Regions from separate parts of the Roseovarius sp. THAF9 genome, predicted to be linked through region 2. Evidence: riboswitches for the same ligand, from Rfam matches in the RefSeq annotation. Region 2 holds a riboswitch; the other holds the start of a gene.
The links. Region 2 has a riboswitch for cobalamin ahead of FIU86_RS02740 (DUF1636 domain-containing protein). Riboswitches for the same ligand answer to the same signal wherever they lie in the genome.
Positions count from the first base shown of each region.

Region 1 (7,926 bases), 1.8 Mb from region 2:
GATGATGGCCGCGATCGAGGCCGGCGCCGAGGATGTGGAATCGGGCGAGGACGGGCACGTGATCTGGTGTGCGGATACCGACCTGAACGACGTCAGCACCGTGCTGGAGGCGGAGCTGGGCGAGAGTGACGAGACCAAGCTGGTCTGGCGACCCACGACCACGACTGAGTTGGATTTGGAAGCGATGCAGAAGCTGATGAGGTTGATCGACGCGCTGGAGGATGACGATGACGTGCAGAACGTCACGACGAATTTCGAGGCCAGCGATGAAGTGATGGAGCAGCTGGCGGCGGAGTGAAGCCACGTGCTTGGCCGATTGATGCGGCGTCCCCTAGGGGGCGCCGTTTTTTGCTTTGCTGCGGTTTAGCAATGCGCGATTTAGCGACATACTCTACCTTGATACCGCGGTAACGCTGTACCTTAATACCGCGGTAACGCTGTACCTTAAGGCATCAGCACCTTATCGATCACGTGGATCACGCCGTTGGACGCAATGATATCGGCCTGCGTCACGTTTGCATCGTTGACCCGCACGGCGGCGCCGTATTTGCGCGTGCGGCCGTCGACGGTCACATTGCTGCCTTGCACCGTGCCGACGCTGAGGCGCTCGCCGATCACCTGATCCGAAGTGATGGCCCCCGGTACGACGTGATAGGTCAGGATCGAGGCCAGCTGGTCCTTGTTCTCGGGCAGGAGCAGCGTGTCGACCGTGCCGGCGGGCAGGGCCGCGAAGGCGGCGTCGGAGGGCGCGAAAACGGTGAAGGGGCCGGGGCCCTTGAGTGTATCAACGAGGTCGGCGGCTTGCAGGGCGGCGACCAGCGTGGTGAAGCGCCCATCGTTCGACGCGATGTCGACGATATCGGGCGTGCCCTGGTCCTGCGCACAGCCTGCAAGCAGGCCGGTGGTCAGAAGCAGCGCCGGAGCGCCGGTGAGAAGGAAGCGTCTTTGCATTATAAATTCTCCGTCGTTTCATTCCCGGGGCAGTTGGTACAAGGGCCGGGTGTCTAATAACTCGTGAAAACACTCTGTTTTACGCATCAGACGTGGATCGGTTCACTTTTTTGTCAAAGCTCGCCCATAGACCGGCGGCGCAGTTTCACAGGCACCCCGAGCGGGTCGAGGTGCTGGCCGGATGCAGGTGTCGGCGGCAGGCGGTTCATGGTCGCAATCGCGGGTTGCGTCAGAGGCCGGTTGGCGGCAAGATGAAGGTCCCGAAGGTGCCACGAAAGTCGTGGAGAATTGGGAAGCCGGTGCAAGTCCGGCGCTGCCCCCGCAACGGTAAGGATGGGGGATACCGCAGATGGCCACTGGGGCGTCATGCCCCGGGAAGGCGCGCGTATCCGCACCCCCGCCAAGCCCGGAAACCAGCCCTTGGGGTGAACGTCGAATCGCGGGGGGCGGTGCGGGCGGTGGACCGAAAAGCGGTTCTCGCGCGGCCTTCCTTCGCCCCAGTCCGGCCCGGGGTGTGGCCAGAGGAAGAGCAGAAGATATGAACCTGACACCGATCATGGATGGACTGGAGCGCAGCGGCGCCACCGGCGCAGAGGCTAAGGCCGTGGCACGGCTTGGGTTTCTGGAATGGGTCTTCGCCTATCCGGGGACCGTCACCGCGCACGCGGTGCGTGAGGCGCTGGCCGAGCCAGTGATGCAGAACCCGGGAAGTGCAGCGGCGCGTGCCTTCGTCGATTTCCTGGAAGAGGCGCGGTACGCTGTCCCGATGGCACGCGGCCGGCGCGGGCGGGCGTCCCGGCTTGTGCACTGAGCCCATGGAACTTGGCCCCCTCGTCACATGCGGCGGGACACATCCGGTTCGGGTGTCTGGAAGATGAATGAATGGTGTCACGGAAAAGAAAAAACGGCGACGCCAGGGAGGAGGAGAGGCGCCGCCGTTCTTTACGTCGGGTCCCAGGGAGGAGGAAGGGACCGTTCGTTACAGTTGGACCCGTTCTGAGCCCAGGTCTTGCCGGGACCGCACAAGGGAGGAGAGGCGGTATCCCGAACAGGTGCCAAACGGGAGGAGAAGCACCTGATTGTTTTAGCGAGCGTTTGGCGCGGTGGCCGTTTCGTTCGCTGTTGAGTTAAAGATAGCGATATGCTGCGCGTGCACAATGGGTTTTGCTGCAACGCAGCTATGCAGGAAACGCATAGAAGAATAGTTTATATTTTGCGTGTGATATCATCGATTTGCCGGTTTTTTGTGCGGCGTTGAAACGGGGGTTGTACCCGCTTTCAGAAATGCCACTTTCGACGCCACAGATGCATGGAGACAGGGCATGACGGAAATACTCGACAAAGTGCGCCAGGAACTGGAACGGCTGGAATTACCGGACGGTGGTACCGTGATTTCACGCGACATGGTGCGTGCGATGCGACTCGAAGGCAGCGAAGTGCGATTCGTGTTGGAGGCGCCCAGTGCCGAGATGGCACGTCACATGGAGCCCCTGAGAGCCGCCACCGAGCGCGCGGCGCTGTCGGTCGAGGGAGTGACCTCGGCGCAGGTGGCGCTGACCGCGCAGGCACCCGAGACCCCGGCCCCGTCGTTGAAGGTGGGGCGGCATCCGGAGGGCGGAAACGCGTCGATCCGGCCGGGCGGGGTGAAGTCGATCCTGGCGGTGGCGTCCGGGAAGGGCGGCGTGGGCAAGTCGACCGTGGCGTCGAACCTGGCGGTGGCATTGGCCCAGGCGGGACGGCGCGCGGGCTTGCTAGACGGTGACATCCACGGGCCGAGCCTGCCGCGGATGATGGGCGTGACCGGGCGGGCGAGCAGCCCGGACGGCAAGATCCTGACGCCGCTGGAGGCACATGGCGTCAAGATGATGTCCATCGGCCTGATGATCGAAGAGGACCGCGCCGTTGTCTGGCGGGGGCCGATGCTGATGGGGGCTTTGCAGCAGATGATAAGCCAGGTGGACTGGGGCGAGTTGGACGTGCTGCTGGTCGACCTGCCGCCGGGGACGGGGGACGTGCAACTGACCCTGTGCCAGCGGGCGGCACCCACGGGCGCGCTGGTTGTCTCGACGCCGCAGGATGTGGCGCTTTTGGATGCGCGCAAGGCGATTGACATGTTCAACACGCTGAAGACGCCGGTGCTGGGGCTGATCGAGAACATGTCGATGTTCCATTGCCCGCAATGCGGATACGAGGCGGCGATTTTCGGCCATGGCGGCGTGGCGCAGGAGGCCGAGAGGTTGGAACTGCCGCTGTTGGGAGCGTTGCCGATCGACCTCGACACACGGCTGGGCGGCGATGCCGGGCGGCCCGTGGCGCTGGAGGACGGTGCGGTGTCGGAGGCCTATGCGCGGTTGGCGGACCGGTTGGTGCAGGGCGGGATGGCGTAGGCGCTATTCGACCCTAAAGGAAGCCAAGACGGTGGGTTTTCAGCCACCCTACGCGCTGTTCATATCGCTATTGGCATAGCCGGCAAAGCTCGGGCACCGTCACGGTGTCCTGAGGTACCTTTAACACCCCGTTGATATTTCCCGAATCCCGGGTGCGCACCGGTTCGCGCCCATGGCTGGCAATCACGTGACGGCAGGGGACCGATGCCCCTGGCGCGGAAAGGGAAATTCATGAACAAGGCAATTACCGATGGCATCACCTTTATGCCGCCGGCCTATGCGAACGGGCTGGATGTCTGGTCGAGCGGGAACGGCACGCCCGGGTCCGACACATATGATGGGGCGGCCAACGCCGCCTTCGTGCCCGCCGATCAGGATTTCGGCGGGGCGCTGGAGTTACAGAAAACCCAAAGCGTTCAGAAACTGCGGTACATGGGCGAGACGCCGATCCTGCCGGGCTGCTACCTGCAGATCACCGCGCGGGTGAAGGCAATTGCCGGGAACTTGCCCAACGTACGCATTGCGGCCTGGGCCGGCGGTGCGGGCGGCGCCCATGTCAACGGTCTGGTCGAGACCGGCCCGAGCGTGGCGCTGACGAATTATGGTGAGGTGGTCGAGGTCACGGCTATTGTCGGTAGCGGCGACCGCGGTGGAGTTGACATGGTCTGGGGCACAGAGCCCCTGTACGGTCATTTCGGCATCGACCTGACGGGCCCCAACGGTGGCGTGGTGCGGATCGACGACATCCGGATCGAGGATGTGACCAGTATCTTCCTGCGCGATTTGGTCGGGCTGGTGGACGTACGGGATTACGGCGCGAAAGGCGATGGCAGCACCAATGACCTGCCCGCCTTCGAGGCCGCTGATGCGGCGGCGAGCGGACGGACTGTTCTGGTGCCTGCCGGGACCTATTTTCTCGGCGACAGCCTGACCGTACAAAGCAAGGTCGAGTTCGAGGGCGAGGTCACCATGCCCGTCGACAAGATTTTCGAGCTGGTTAACGATTTCGACTTTTCCAAGTACGTGGACGCCTTCGGTGGCGATACAGAGATGGCGTTCAAAAAGGCCTACCAGGCGCTGCTGAACAACCCGGGTCATGTCGAGCTGGACATAAAAGGCCGCAAGGTGGCCCTGCGCGCGCCGGTGGATATGCAGGCGGCGGTGCCAAACCGGACGGTCTACAAGACGCGGCACGTGATCAAGAACGCGCAGTTCTCGGTCTTTCCGGGACCGAACTGGGACACCGACACCATCACCTCTCAGGCAACCTACAACGCCAACGACAACAAACGCCTGACCAACGTGGCGAACGTGGCCAATATTCAGGTCGGATCGCTGGTCACGGGCAACGGGGTGGGCCGGGAGGTCTATGTTCGTTCCAAAAACATCGGCGCCCAGACCGTGACCTTGAGCCAGCCGCTCTACGATGCGGAAGGCACGCAGAACTACACGTTCAAACGGTTCAAGTACATGTGGGATTTCAGTGGCTTCTCGCAGATCTCGAAATTCGCGGTGTCGAATGTCGAGTTCCAGTGCGGCGGCGATTGCAGTGCCGTGCTGCTGCCGCCCGCGGGCTCGGCCATTCATTTCCGCGACTGTTTCTTCACTCAGCCGCTTGACCGGGGCATCACCAGCCACGGCGAGGGTGACCAGGGCATGATGATCGATCGGTGCCAGTTCTTGTCGCGGGAAAGTCCGCTTCTGGTGCCGAACCGGACGACGATCGGGGTCAACTGCAACGGCAACGACATCAAGATCCGCAATTGCCGGTGCAATTTCTTCAAGCATTTCGCGATTTTGGCGGGGTCGTCCAGCATCATCATAGGCAACCATTGTTTCCAAGGCGACAGCGCCGATCCGGGCCCGCGCAGCGCGATCTTCGTGCTGACGCGAACCAACAATCGCGGCTCTATCACGGGTAATTACATCTGTGACGGGTCGATCGAGTGGACGAACGAGTACGACGAGGCGCCTGATTTCTCGAGCGAATTTTCGTTCAGCGCTTTGTCCATAACCAGCAACGTTTTCCTCAGCCAGAGCACTGCGCCCTCTTTCAACTTCCTGTCCGTAAAACCCTATGGGCCGGGGCATTTCATCACCGGGCTGACGGTGACGGGCAACACGGTGCGCCTGATCGACGGGCCGATCGACCGCTTCGAGGGTATCGACACCAGCTTTGCGACCATGAACTTCGAGCGGTTCCGTAACATCCGCTTCGAGGACAACGCCTATTTCAACGTCAATATCCAGGTGGAAAATCCGTTGGTCGTGCAACACACCGAAGCCAGCGCTCAGAAGACCTGGGTCGTGTCGCCCCATCCCAAGCTGCCGTTCGAGGCCTGGGCGCAGACGGTCGAGTCGATCGTGGCCGAGGGAGCGATCCGCGAAGCCGATGGGACGGCCTATTTCGGGGTGCCTTACTATGACGGAAAGGAAGGCCCGAACAAGGACAGGGTCAACTTGCGCTGGGAAAAGGCGGTCCGCGGGACGGTCACGATGCGCATCAGGATCGACGATCTGATCTGATGCACGGGAGGTGTCGCGCAACGCCTTAGAACTGGTGCCAGAGGCCGAGTTTCAGTTTGAAATCATCTGCCTCTGCCACGCCGGCAACCAAGCCGACCTCGATATGACGGCCGGGTGCAATGCGGCGCACATAAGATGGCGCCAGCTTGGCGTAGGGATCGCTTTGCGTCGGGATGCCCGTTTGTAGTTGCAGGATGATCTTGGCCTCGGGGCTGGGGCTTAGGCCGAAGGTGATGTCGGTCTCCAGCACGCCATCGAAACTGCCAATGATTACCGCCCGGCTGTCGACGCTGACCCATCCGGGTATATCCCCCAGTTCCAGCCCGCGGCCGACGCTGATGCCCGGGCGCAATGCGAAGTCTTCGCGCGTCATGCCGAGGCCGAACTCGGCACTGACGCGCAGTTTGCGGTCCGCGGCACCGACGGGCCAGCGCAAGAACGCAATGGCTTTGGATATGTCGTCTTCGTGACCGCCCGCATCCAGGCCGACGGTCAGGCGCTTCGTCAGACCGTGTTCGGCATAAAGCGAGCCGTAGAACCCGCTGCCATCTGAGATGCCGTTCTCGAGGTCGGTCTCGATGGAATAGCTCAAGAAGGTTTCCCCCTCGACCCGCATCCAGGGACCGGCCAGGGCCGGCGCGACACTGGCGATAAGAAAAAGGGGAATGATAACGCGCTTGAGCCGCATTGCACCTCACGCGTTCAGATTGGTTAAATTTGGTAAACTGTTGGTTAACGAAAGCCGATTATCCCGGGGTGTCCGGCGTGTCGCGGGCGACCGCAATCAATCCAAGCTGACGCGCCCCGGCAATGGACAGGATATCGGAATCAAATCCCTGCGGCTTTTGAAAGCGACGGATGGCGGCGCGGGTGCCCCGATCCAGCTGACCGTTGATCGGCCCGCGATAGAGCCCGCGGGCCTTGAGCGCGCGCTGCACCGAGGTGTTGAATTCCGGCGTCAGTTCAGCGCGGCAGGGGACTTGGAATCGTGTGACGCGCCGTTCCTGTACGATCTTCTGCGCGGTCTCGGTCCGGTAGCTGGCGGGACGCGTGACGGTGCCGTCATCGGCCACCTCGGCGGGGCTGACGAGGATCTGCTCGGTTACGGTTTCCACCACGGCGGGCGAGGTATCTTGTGCCCAGCAGGTGCCGGGGGCCGCACCGGGTGGGGGGGTGTCCAGCCGTTGCACCGCCTTGGTATCCGCGCCGGACATGTCTCCACAGGCGGCTAGCGCCAGAAGGGCGCAGGGGGCTATCACGGTCGGTCGGATCATCTGCTCGTGCCTTTTTCGGCGTGTTTTGCAGCATCTTACGCGGTTTGATCCGCTTGGGGAAGTGTGCTGTCGCCCGCGTCCTCCAACAGGCGATCCAGCAAGTGCGAGATATCTTCGACATCCTCGGCGATGACGTGCACGACGCCTGATTGCCGCTGGATACGGCCGGTGACGCGCAGGAGCCGCCCGGCGATGACAGCGCGGCGGTATTTCTCGTAAAGAGCGCGCCAGACCACGATGTTGACCACGCCGGTCTCGTCCTCGAGCGTGATGAAGATCACGCCCTTGGCCGTGCCGGGGCGCTGGCGCAGGATGACGAGGCCCGCGACGGTGACGCGCGCCCCGTCCGGCGGGTCGCCTATGCGCGCGGCCACCAGCGCGGAAGGCGGGCGTGGCCAGTCATGGGCCGTGCTCTCGGAGAAAACCTTCATAAGAACATAGCTAGAACATCGCGAATTTTGCGCAACTCTTTTCCGCGTGATGTCGCAAATGGGACTGGCATCGGCTACGTGGCACGTCTAGGAACCCTTGAAAGACGAAGCGACGGGAGCCCGAATACATGGCGAAGATCACCTACATCGAACATAACGGCACCAAGCACGAGGTTGAGGTCGCCAACGGCCTGACCGTGATGGAAGGCGCGCGCGACAACAACATCCCCGGCATCGAGGCCGATTGCGGCGGCGCATGCGCCTGTTCGACCTGCCATGTCTATGTGGATCCGGCCTGGGTCGAGAAGCTACCGGCGAAAGACGACATGGAAGAGGACATGCTGGACTTCGCGTTCG
Region 1 is NZ_CP045404.1:2,322,335-2,330,260, reverse strand. It holds gene FIU86_RS11600 (YebC/PmpR family DNA-binding transcriptional regulator) at 1-298, shown strand, start outside; gene FIU86_RS11595 (fasciclin domain-containing protein) at 445-951, opposite strand; cobalamin riboswitch at 1,199-1,388, shown strand; gene FIU86_RS11590 (hypothetical protein) at 1,490-1,762, shown strand; gene FIU86_RS11585 (Mrp/NBP35 family ATP-binding protein) at 2,274-3,338, shown strand; gene FIU86_RS11580 (glycosyl hydrolase family 28-related protein) at 3,570-5,864, shown strand; gene FIU86_RS11575 (hypothetical protein) at 5,890-6,552, opposite strand; gene FIU86_RS11570 (peptidoglycan-binding protein) at 6,611-7,138, opposite strand; gene FIU86_RS11565 (OB-fold nucleic acid binding domain-containing protein) at 7,174-7,569, opposite strand; gene FIU86_RS11560 (2Fe-2S iron-sulfur cluster-binding protein) at 7,698-7,926, shown strand, end outside.
Region 1: another riboswitch for cobalamin. It lies ahead of FIU86_RS11590 (hypothetical protein); the one in region 2 lies ahead of FIU86_RS02740 (DUF1636 domain-containing protein).

Region 2 (7,926 bases):
GCAGGTCGGGCAGGTCCGGAAGGGTGGCGAGAACCCGGTCGTAGAGCCGCTGGGTCAACCCGCCCGCGTCGCGCCGGCCCGGCACGAGGATATTGCGATGTCCCTCGATGGCGGGGTCGGCATCTATCAGTCCAAGCGCGTCGAGCGCGGCAAGAAGGGCGGGGTGGTCGGTCTCGGCCACGCCGCGCAATTGCAGGTTGGCCCGCGAGGTCAGGTCGATCACGCCGTTGCCGTAACGCTGCGACAGATCGCACAAGGCCAGCGCTTGTATCGCGGTCAGTTCGGCCCGGAAGGGTCGCACGCGGACCACGAGCCCGTCGCCCGACTTCATCGGGCGGTGCGCCCCGGGGCACCAGCCCTTGACGACAGGGGGCGCGGCGCTGTTCATGCGCTGTCCTCCAGCCCGGCCAGGATCGCGTTGCGGCGGGTTCGCCAGAGGCCGGCATCGAGCAAGGCGCGGAACCGGTCCTGCATGGCGGCATACGCTTCGGGGTTGGCCTCTCGCAGAAAAGCGTCGGTGTCGGGGTCGCCCAGTGTCGCATCGTGGTACGCGTCAAATAGATGCGGGCCGACGACCTGCGCGAGATGGGCGAAGGCGGCCATGTGATCGAGCGTGGCGGCGATTTCGGCGGCGCCTCGGAAGCCGTGGCGTTTCATACCCGCGATCCAGCCGGGGTTGGTGGCGCGGGCATGGACGACGCGGGCGATTTCCTCGGGCAGGGTGCGGGTGCGGGGACGCGCGGGATCGGTGGTGTCGAGATGATAGAGCGCGGCCCGCCCGCCGGTCACCGATTGCGCGGCGGCGAACCCGGCCTCGTGCGTGGCATAGTCGGCGGCGAGCAGAAGGTCGGTTTCGGGCAGGTCCTGAAGGTGGACGAAGCTGTCGGCATTCTCGACCCTGGCGCGGATGCCGGCGTCGTCGCGCGTGGCCTCGTCGCCGTCGAGCGCCCAGGCGGAGGCGGAGAGCCAAGCCTCGCCCGCCTGGGTTCGGGCCTCTGCGGTGTAGATTTCGGGGGCGGCGCCCATGCCGAGGCCGAAACTGCCGGGGGCGGGGCCGTAGACGCGCGCGCCCGAGGCGTGACCGGCATAGGGGTTCCAGTCGGGGGCTTCGTCGCGCTGTTCCAGCGCACGCACTGCTTGCGAGAAAAGGCCCGAGAGGGTCGGAAACACGTCTCGGAAAAGTCCCGAGACGCGCAGGGTGACGTCGATGCGGGGGCGGTCCAGTTCGGCGATGGGCAATACTTCCAGCCCCGACACCCGTTCCGAGCCCTTGTCCCAGACCGGCCTGACGCCCAGCAGATGCAGGGCCATGACAAATTCTTCACCCGCCGTACGCATTGTGGCCGAGCCCCAAAGATCGACGATCAGGCCGCGGGGCCAGTCGCCTTCTTCCTGCAGATGACGCCGGATCAGTTCCTCGGCCAGCTTGACGCCCTGGGCGTATGCGGCCCGCGTGGGAACAGAGCGGGGATCGGTGGTGAAGAGGTTGCGCCCGGTGGGCAGCACGTCATCGCGGCCGCGATAGGGCGAGCCGGAGGGGCCTGCCGCGATGCGCCGACCGTCGAGCGCGTCGAGGAGAGACTGCCGCTCGGCCGTCGCGCTGTGTTGCATCGGTTTGGCGTCGGTGTCCGGTCGGCCCCAAATGTGCAGGCCGTCGCCGAACATGCTTTCCTTGATGTCGCAGACAAAGCGGTCGATGCGGGTGATCGCTTCGGCCGTCGAGGTGGCGCGGTCGAGACCCAGGTCGTCTTCGACACCGAGGGCCTGCGCCTCGGCACGGATATCGGCCTGCAGGCGGTCGCGGCGCCGGGGGTCGAGCCCGTCGGCGGTTGAAAATTCGTCGAGCAGCGATTCCAGCGTCGACAGGCGGTCGGGGGCTGCGCTGGCCAGCATCGGCGGGGGCACGTGGCCCAGCGTCACGGCGCCGATGCGGCGCTTGGCCTGAGCGGCCTCGCCGGGGTCGTTGACGATGAAAGGATAGATGACGGGAAGCGCGCCGGTCAGCGCCTCGGGCCAGCAGGCGGGCGACAGTGCGACGGCCTTGCCCGGCAGCCATTCAAGCGTGCCATGCGCGCCGATGTGAAGGAGCGCGTCGGTTTGGGTCTGGAGCCAGAGGTAGAAGGCGACATAGGCGTGGCGGGGCACGCGGGAAAGGTCGTGGTAGTCGTCGTCGCGGGTCTTGAGCGTCCCACGTTCTGGTTGCAGCGCGACGGTGGCGTTGCCGAGGCGCAGGGCGGCAAACCGGAATTCCCCGTCCTCGGCATCGGCATCATCTTGGGGTCGTCCCCACGCCAGGTAGAGGTCCTCGCGCAGAGTGGAAGGGAGCCGCGCCAACAGCGTCTTGTAGTCCGCAAGCGACAGGCGCATGTCGCGCGCCAGCAGGCGGTCCTCAAGTTCTGCCGGTGTCGCGTCCAGCGTGTAGCCCGCGTCGCGCAGGTCCGACAGGATGGCACGGGCCGAGGCGGGGGCGTCGAGACCCACGGCGTGCCCCATCTGCCAGTCCTTGCCCGGATAGGTCGAGAGGATGATCGCCGGGCGACGCGACGCGACTGGCTTGGCGGCGAGGTCGAGCCAGCCTTGAACCCGTGCCGCCAGTGCTGCGGTCAGCTCCGGCTCTGCCCGATGCGCGAAGCGGGAAAACTCCAGATCGGGATCGCGCACGCCGGGCTCCTTGAAAGAGACCGTTCCGCCGGTCAGGCGACCGTCGACCTCGGGCAGAACGACATGCATTGCAAGGTCGGCGGGCGAAAGGCCGCGCTCGGAGCCGTCCCAGGCGTCGCGGGTGGAGGTGGCCAGCGCGGCCTGAAAGACCGGGACGTTGCCGGCGTCGAGTGGTGACGTGCCGTCGTCGCCCTTGCCGGAAAAGGCGGTGGCGTTGACGATGGCGTGGGGGCCGTAGGCCTGCACCTGCCGGCGCAACCAGCCCGCCGCCTCAGGGGCCTTGAGCGATGGGGTGAAGAGTGCGCGAACATGGTGGCCCCGCGCCTGAAAGGCGCGCATCAGCGCCTCGATCGGGGCAAGGTCTGCGGCCACCACGTAGGAGCGGTAGAAGACGATCAGGATGCGTGTCTGCGTGACGGGCAGGTCGGAGAGCGGGCAGCAGGCACCGTGCTCGGGCGTCCAGGCGCCGACCATGGGCAGCACCTTGGCCCCGCGCACCGGCGCGGCATAGAGGCCGGCGGCGAGCGCCAGCTGCTGAAGCGCGGCCTGGGCCGCGATGCTGCCGCCGTTGTCGCAAAGCTCAGCAAGGCGCCGCAGGGTCGATACGGGCAGGGTGGAATAGGCGTCAAGCCGGGGGTCGGGCCGGCCGTCGGCGGGCAGGACAGCAAGCGCGATGCCTTTTTCCTGCGCCAACGCCAGGACCTGTTGAAGCCCGTATTCCCAGTAGGGCACCCCGCCGATCAGCCGGATCAGGATACCCTTGGCGCCGGTCAGCGTCTGTTCGACATAGGTGTCGACCGACAGCGGGTGGCGCAGGGCGGTGAGATTGGCCAAGCGCAGGCCGGGCAGGCCGTCGCGCCGCCGATGCCAGCCTTCCGCGAAGGCGCCAAGGTCACTGTCGGAAAAAGACAGCACCACCAGGTCCGCCGGGCTTTGGCCCAGGTCGGTCGGGGTGTCGGTTTCTTCCAGACCGTGGCTTTCGCGGAAGACGACGTGCATCGGTTACTCGGCGGCCTCGGCCGGAGCCAGCACGGCGCGGATTGCGTCGACATTCACGTCGTCATGCTCGGCGATGACGACGAGACGCCCGCGGCGGGCCTCGTCCGGTTTCCACGGGCGGTCGTATTGATGGCGCACGCGCGCGCCCACGGCTTGCGCCAAAAGGCGCATCGGCTTGCCGGCGACGCTGGCATAGCCCTTGACGCGCAGGATGTTCTGGTTGTTGGCCATATCTTCGATGCGGCTGACCAGATCGGAAGGATCAGCCAGTTCGGGGATTTCGACAACGATGGATTCGAAATCGTCATGCTCGTGGTCGTCGTGATCGTCGTGGTGGCTGGGGCGGGCGTCCATGTCATTCTCGGCGGCGGCTTCCAGCCCAAGGATCACGCGGGGATCGACGACGCCCTCGGCGACCTCGACCACGGGCAGGGGGCGGGGGGCTTCGGCGGCGATCACCTCTTTCGCCCGCGCCACGCCGTCGGGGCCGGCAAGATCGGGCTTGGTCAGCAGGATGATGTCGGCGCAGGAGATCTGGTCCTCGAACACTTCCGAGAGCGGGGTTTCATGGTCGATGCTGTCATCCGCCAGGCGCTGGGCGTCAACCCTGGCCACATCGGGGGCAAACCGGCCCGCCGCGACGGCCTCGGCATCGGCGAGCGCGATGACGCCGTCGACGGTGATCTTCGAGCGGATATCGGGCCAGTCGAACGCCTTGAGCAGAGGTTTGGGCAGGGCGAGGCCACTGGTTTCGATCAGGATGTGATCGGGGCGCGGGTCGAGCGCCATCAATGCCTCGATCGTCGGGATGAAATCGTCGGCCACGGTACAGCAGATGCAACCATTGGCCAGTTCCATGATGTTTTCCGCCGGGCAATCGGGGATGGCGCAGCTTTTCAGGATGTCGCCATCGACGCCGACATCGCCGAATTCGTTGACCACCACAGCCAGACGGCGGCCGCCGGGGTTCTGCATCAGGTGGCGCACCAGCGTCGTCTTGCCGGAGCCCAGAAAGCCCGTGATGACAGTGACGGGAAGTTTTGCAAGATCGGTCATTGGTCAGCCTTTGCAGTCAGGGGTGGGATGCGCGCAACGCAGTTGCGCTTGAAGTGTTCGGGGCGCTGGCGCCATGGGATCAGCCCGTCCTCGGTCTGTTGATAGAGGACCGCGCCTTCAAGCAGCATGTCGGGATGCGACGTTTCGTCGAGATTTCCGTACAAATAGGTCCAGCGTTCGCCGCCGCGCATGGCGGCGGTGCAGCCGGAGTCGCAATTTTGCAGGCATTCGACGGGAGTCACGGTGACGCCATCGGGCAGCGCACGCGCCGTGACCTCCTCATAGAGGCGCTGGCCGGGACGGCGCTCGTCCTCGGGGATTTCCTGCCCCTTGCGGCACTTGATGCAGATCAGCAGCTCGATGGGCGTGCTCATGTGTCCTCCACTATCGGGGGTGCGCACGGGGGTGGCGGGTGGCCACCCATCCGAGCCCGGCACACCCCGTCCGGTCCGTCTTTTCCTTCTTGTTGGCAGGTCTCCCGGCTTGCGGTTTCGGGCCCATCGGCCCACGGTTTCCGGCCTTCCCGGCATTGCGCCAGTGGCGGTGGAAACCTTCCCGGTTCACGGTCGCGGGGGCGGCTGTGCCTGGCGCGATGCGCTGCACATTCCCTTTTCACCTGTTTACACAGGCACCAACACGGTGCGACATGCTGTGAAAACCCACCTTGTGTCAAGGAGACGTCCCATGTCCGACCCGTCCGAAGCGGAAAAGACTGCCCGCCACAACGAGAAGATGAAGAAGATAAAGGCCGCGCGCGACCGCATGATGGAGGACAAGACCGAGGAGAAAGGCCTGATCATGGTCCATACCGGACCGGGCAAAGGCAAATCGTCCTCGGGGTTCGGGATGATTCTGCGCTGTATCGCGCACGGGATGCCCTGCGCAGTGGTGCAGTTTATCAAGGGCAACTGGGTGACCGGCGAGGCCGAGATGCTGCGCAACCGGTTCGCGGAAGAATGCCGGTTCTTCATTTCGGGTGAAGGGTTTACCTGGGAGACGCAGGACCGGGAGCGCGACATCGCCGCCGCGCAGAACGGCTGGAACATCGCGAAAGAGCAGATTCGCGACCCTGAGATGAAGTTCGTGCTGCTGGACGAGATCAACATCGCGCTGCGCTATGACTATATCGACATCGACGAGGTCGTGGATTTCCTGTTGCACGAAAAACCTGCGATGACGCATGTGTGCCTGACGGGGCGCAACGCGAAACCCGAACTGATCGAGGCCGCCGACCTTGTAACCGAGATGAGCCTGGTGAAGCATCCGTTCCGGGACGGGATCAAGGCCCAGAAGGGTGTCGAGTTCTGATGTGCCGTGTCCTTGTCGTCGGGACGAAGCGCCCGGCGATGATACCGGGTGAAAGGAGCCGTCCATGCCCGCGATAATGATCCAGGGCACGGGATCGAACGTTGGCAAGTCGATGCTGGTGGCGGGCCTGTGCCGGGCAGCGCGGCAGCGGGGCTTGAGCGTGGCCCCGTTCAAGCCGCAGAACATGTCGAACAATGCCGCGGTGACGGCGAACGGTGGCGAAATTGGCCGTGCGCAGGCGTTGCAGGCGATGGCCTGCGGGGTGGCGCTGCACACCGATATGAACCCGGTTCTGCTGAAGCCGGAAACGGATGTTGGCGCCCAGGTGATCGTGCAGGGCAAGCGTCTGACCACGGCCAAGGCGTCGGAGTATTCCGGGCTGAAGCCGACGCTTCTGGCAGCGGTGCAGGACAGTTTTGCCCGTTTGCGGGCCCGGCATGACCTTGTGATCGTCGAGGGCGCAGGCTCGCCGGCCGAGATCAACCTGCGCAAGGGCGACATTGCGAACATGGGCTTTGCCGCGGCAGCGGATGTGCCAGTGGTTCTGTGTGGCGATATCGACCGCGGCGGCGTCATCGCGCAGATCATAGGCACGCAGGCGGTCCTGCCAGAGGCGGATGCGGCGCGTATCGGTGGCTTTCTCATCAACAAGTTCCGCGGTGATCCGGCGCTGTTCGAAGATGGATACCGGGAGATCGAGGCGCGCACCGGCTGGCGCGGCTATGGCGTGGCGCCGTGGTTTCCCGAGGCGTGGCGGTTGCCGGCGGAGGACGCGCTGGACATCGCCGACAGCCCGGTTCAGGGCGCGTTTCACATCGTCTGCCTGCAATTGTCGCGGATCGCGAATTTCGATGATCTCGACCCGTTGACGCAGGAGTCGGGCGTGCGGGTCACGATGCTGCAACAGGGGCAGGTGCTGCCAGTGGATGCGGATCTGGTTATCATTCCCGGTTCGAAATCGACGCGCGGCGACCTCGACTTCCTGCGCCGGCAGGGATGGGACATCGACCTTTTGGCGCATCACCGTCGCGGCGGCAGGGTGCTGGGCATTTGCGGCGGCTACCAGATGCTGGGGCGAACTGTCTCGGACCCGGCGGGGATCGAGGGGCCGCCGGGGGATACGCCGGGGCTTGGACTGCTGGACATCGAAACGGTCATGGGGGGCGACAAGAGCCTGGCCCAGGTCGAAGCGCACCACGTGGGACTGGACCTGCCGTTTGCCGGGTACGAGATCCATATCGGTCGCAGCGACGGCCCGGACCGCGCGCGGCCCTTCGCCCGGGTGGCTGGCGTGGCCGAGGGGGCGGTGTCTGCCGATGGTCGCGTGGCGGGCAGCTATCTGCACGGGATGTTCGGGGATGACAGGTTCCGTGCGGCCTGGCTTGCATCGAACGGGGCCGACGCCTCGGATCTGGGATACCGGGCGACGGTGGAGCGCACGCTGGATGCCCTGGCTGCACATCTTGAGGCGCATCTGGATGTCGGGGGCCTTTTGGCGCTCGCCAGATGAAATCAGGCGGCGCCGATCGCTTCTTCCAGTTGCTGCCAGCGGGTCTGTGGTGGCAAGCCGAGGCGTAGCCAGCGGTCCGAATAGGGGAAGATGCGGGACCACACCCTGTTGATCGCAAGGGATTCTTGTGCCCTGTGGGCCTCGGCCACGTCGTAGGTGCGGAAGAGCGGGGTGCCCCCGACCAGTGTCCAGCCGGCGTCGGAAGCCAGGGAATCGAGCCGCGCGGCGTCTTGGGTCAGCCTTTCGACCGCGCGCGCCTGCCACTCGTTGTCTGCCAGCGCCGCGCATGCAATCTCGATGGCGGGGCCGGAGACGGGCCAGGGGCCCGCCAGATCGGCAAGATGGTCGGCGACGGCCCCCGAGGCGAGGGCGAAACCGAGTCGCAGGCCCGC
Region 2 is NZ_CP045404.1:545,102-553,027, forward strand. It holds gene FIU86_RS02725 (cobalamin biosynthesis protein CobG) at 1-388, opposite strand, end outside; gene cobN (cobaltochelatase subunit CobN) at 385-3,660, opposite strand; gene cobW (cobalamin biosynthesis protein CobW) at 3,664-4,716, opposite strand; gene FIU86_RS02740 (DUF1636 domain-containing protein) at 4,713-5,090, opposite strand; cobalamin riboswitch at 5,167-5,367, opposite strand; gene cobO (cob(I)yrinic acid a,c-diamide adenosyltransferase) at 5,401-6,024, shown strand; gene FIU86_RS02750 (cobyric acid synthase) at 6,089-7,534, shown strand; gene cobD (threonine-phosphate decarboxylase CobD) at 7,537-7,926, opposite strand, start outside.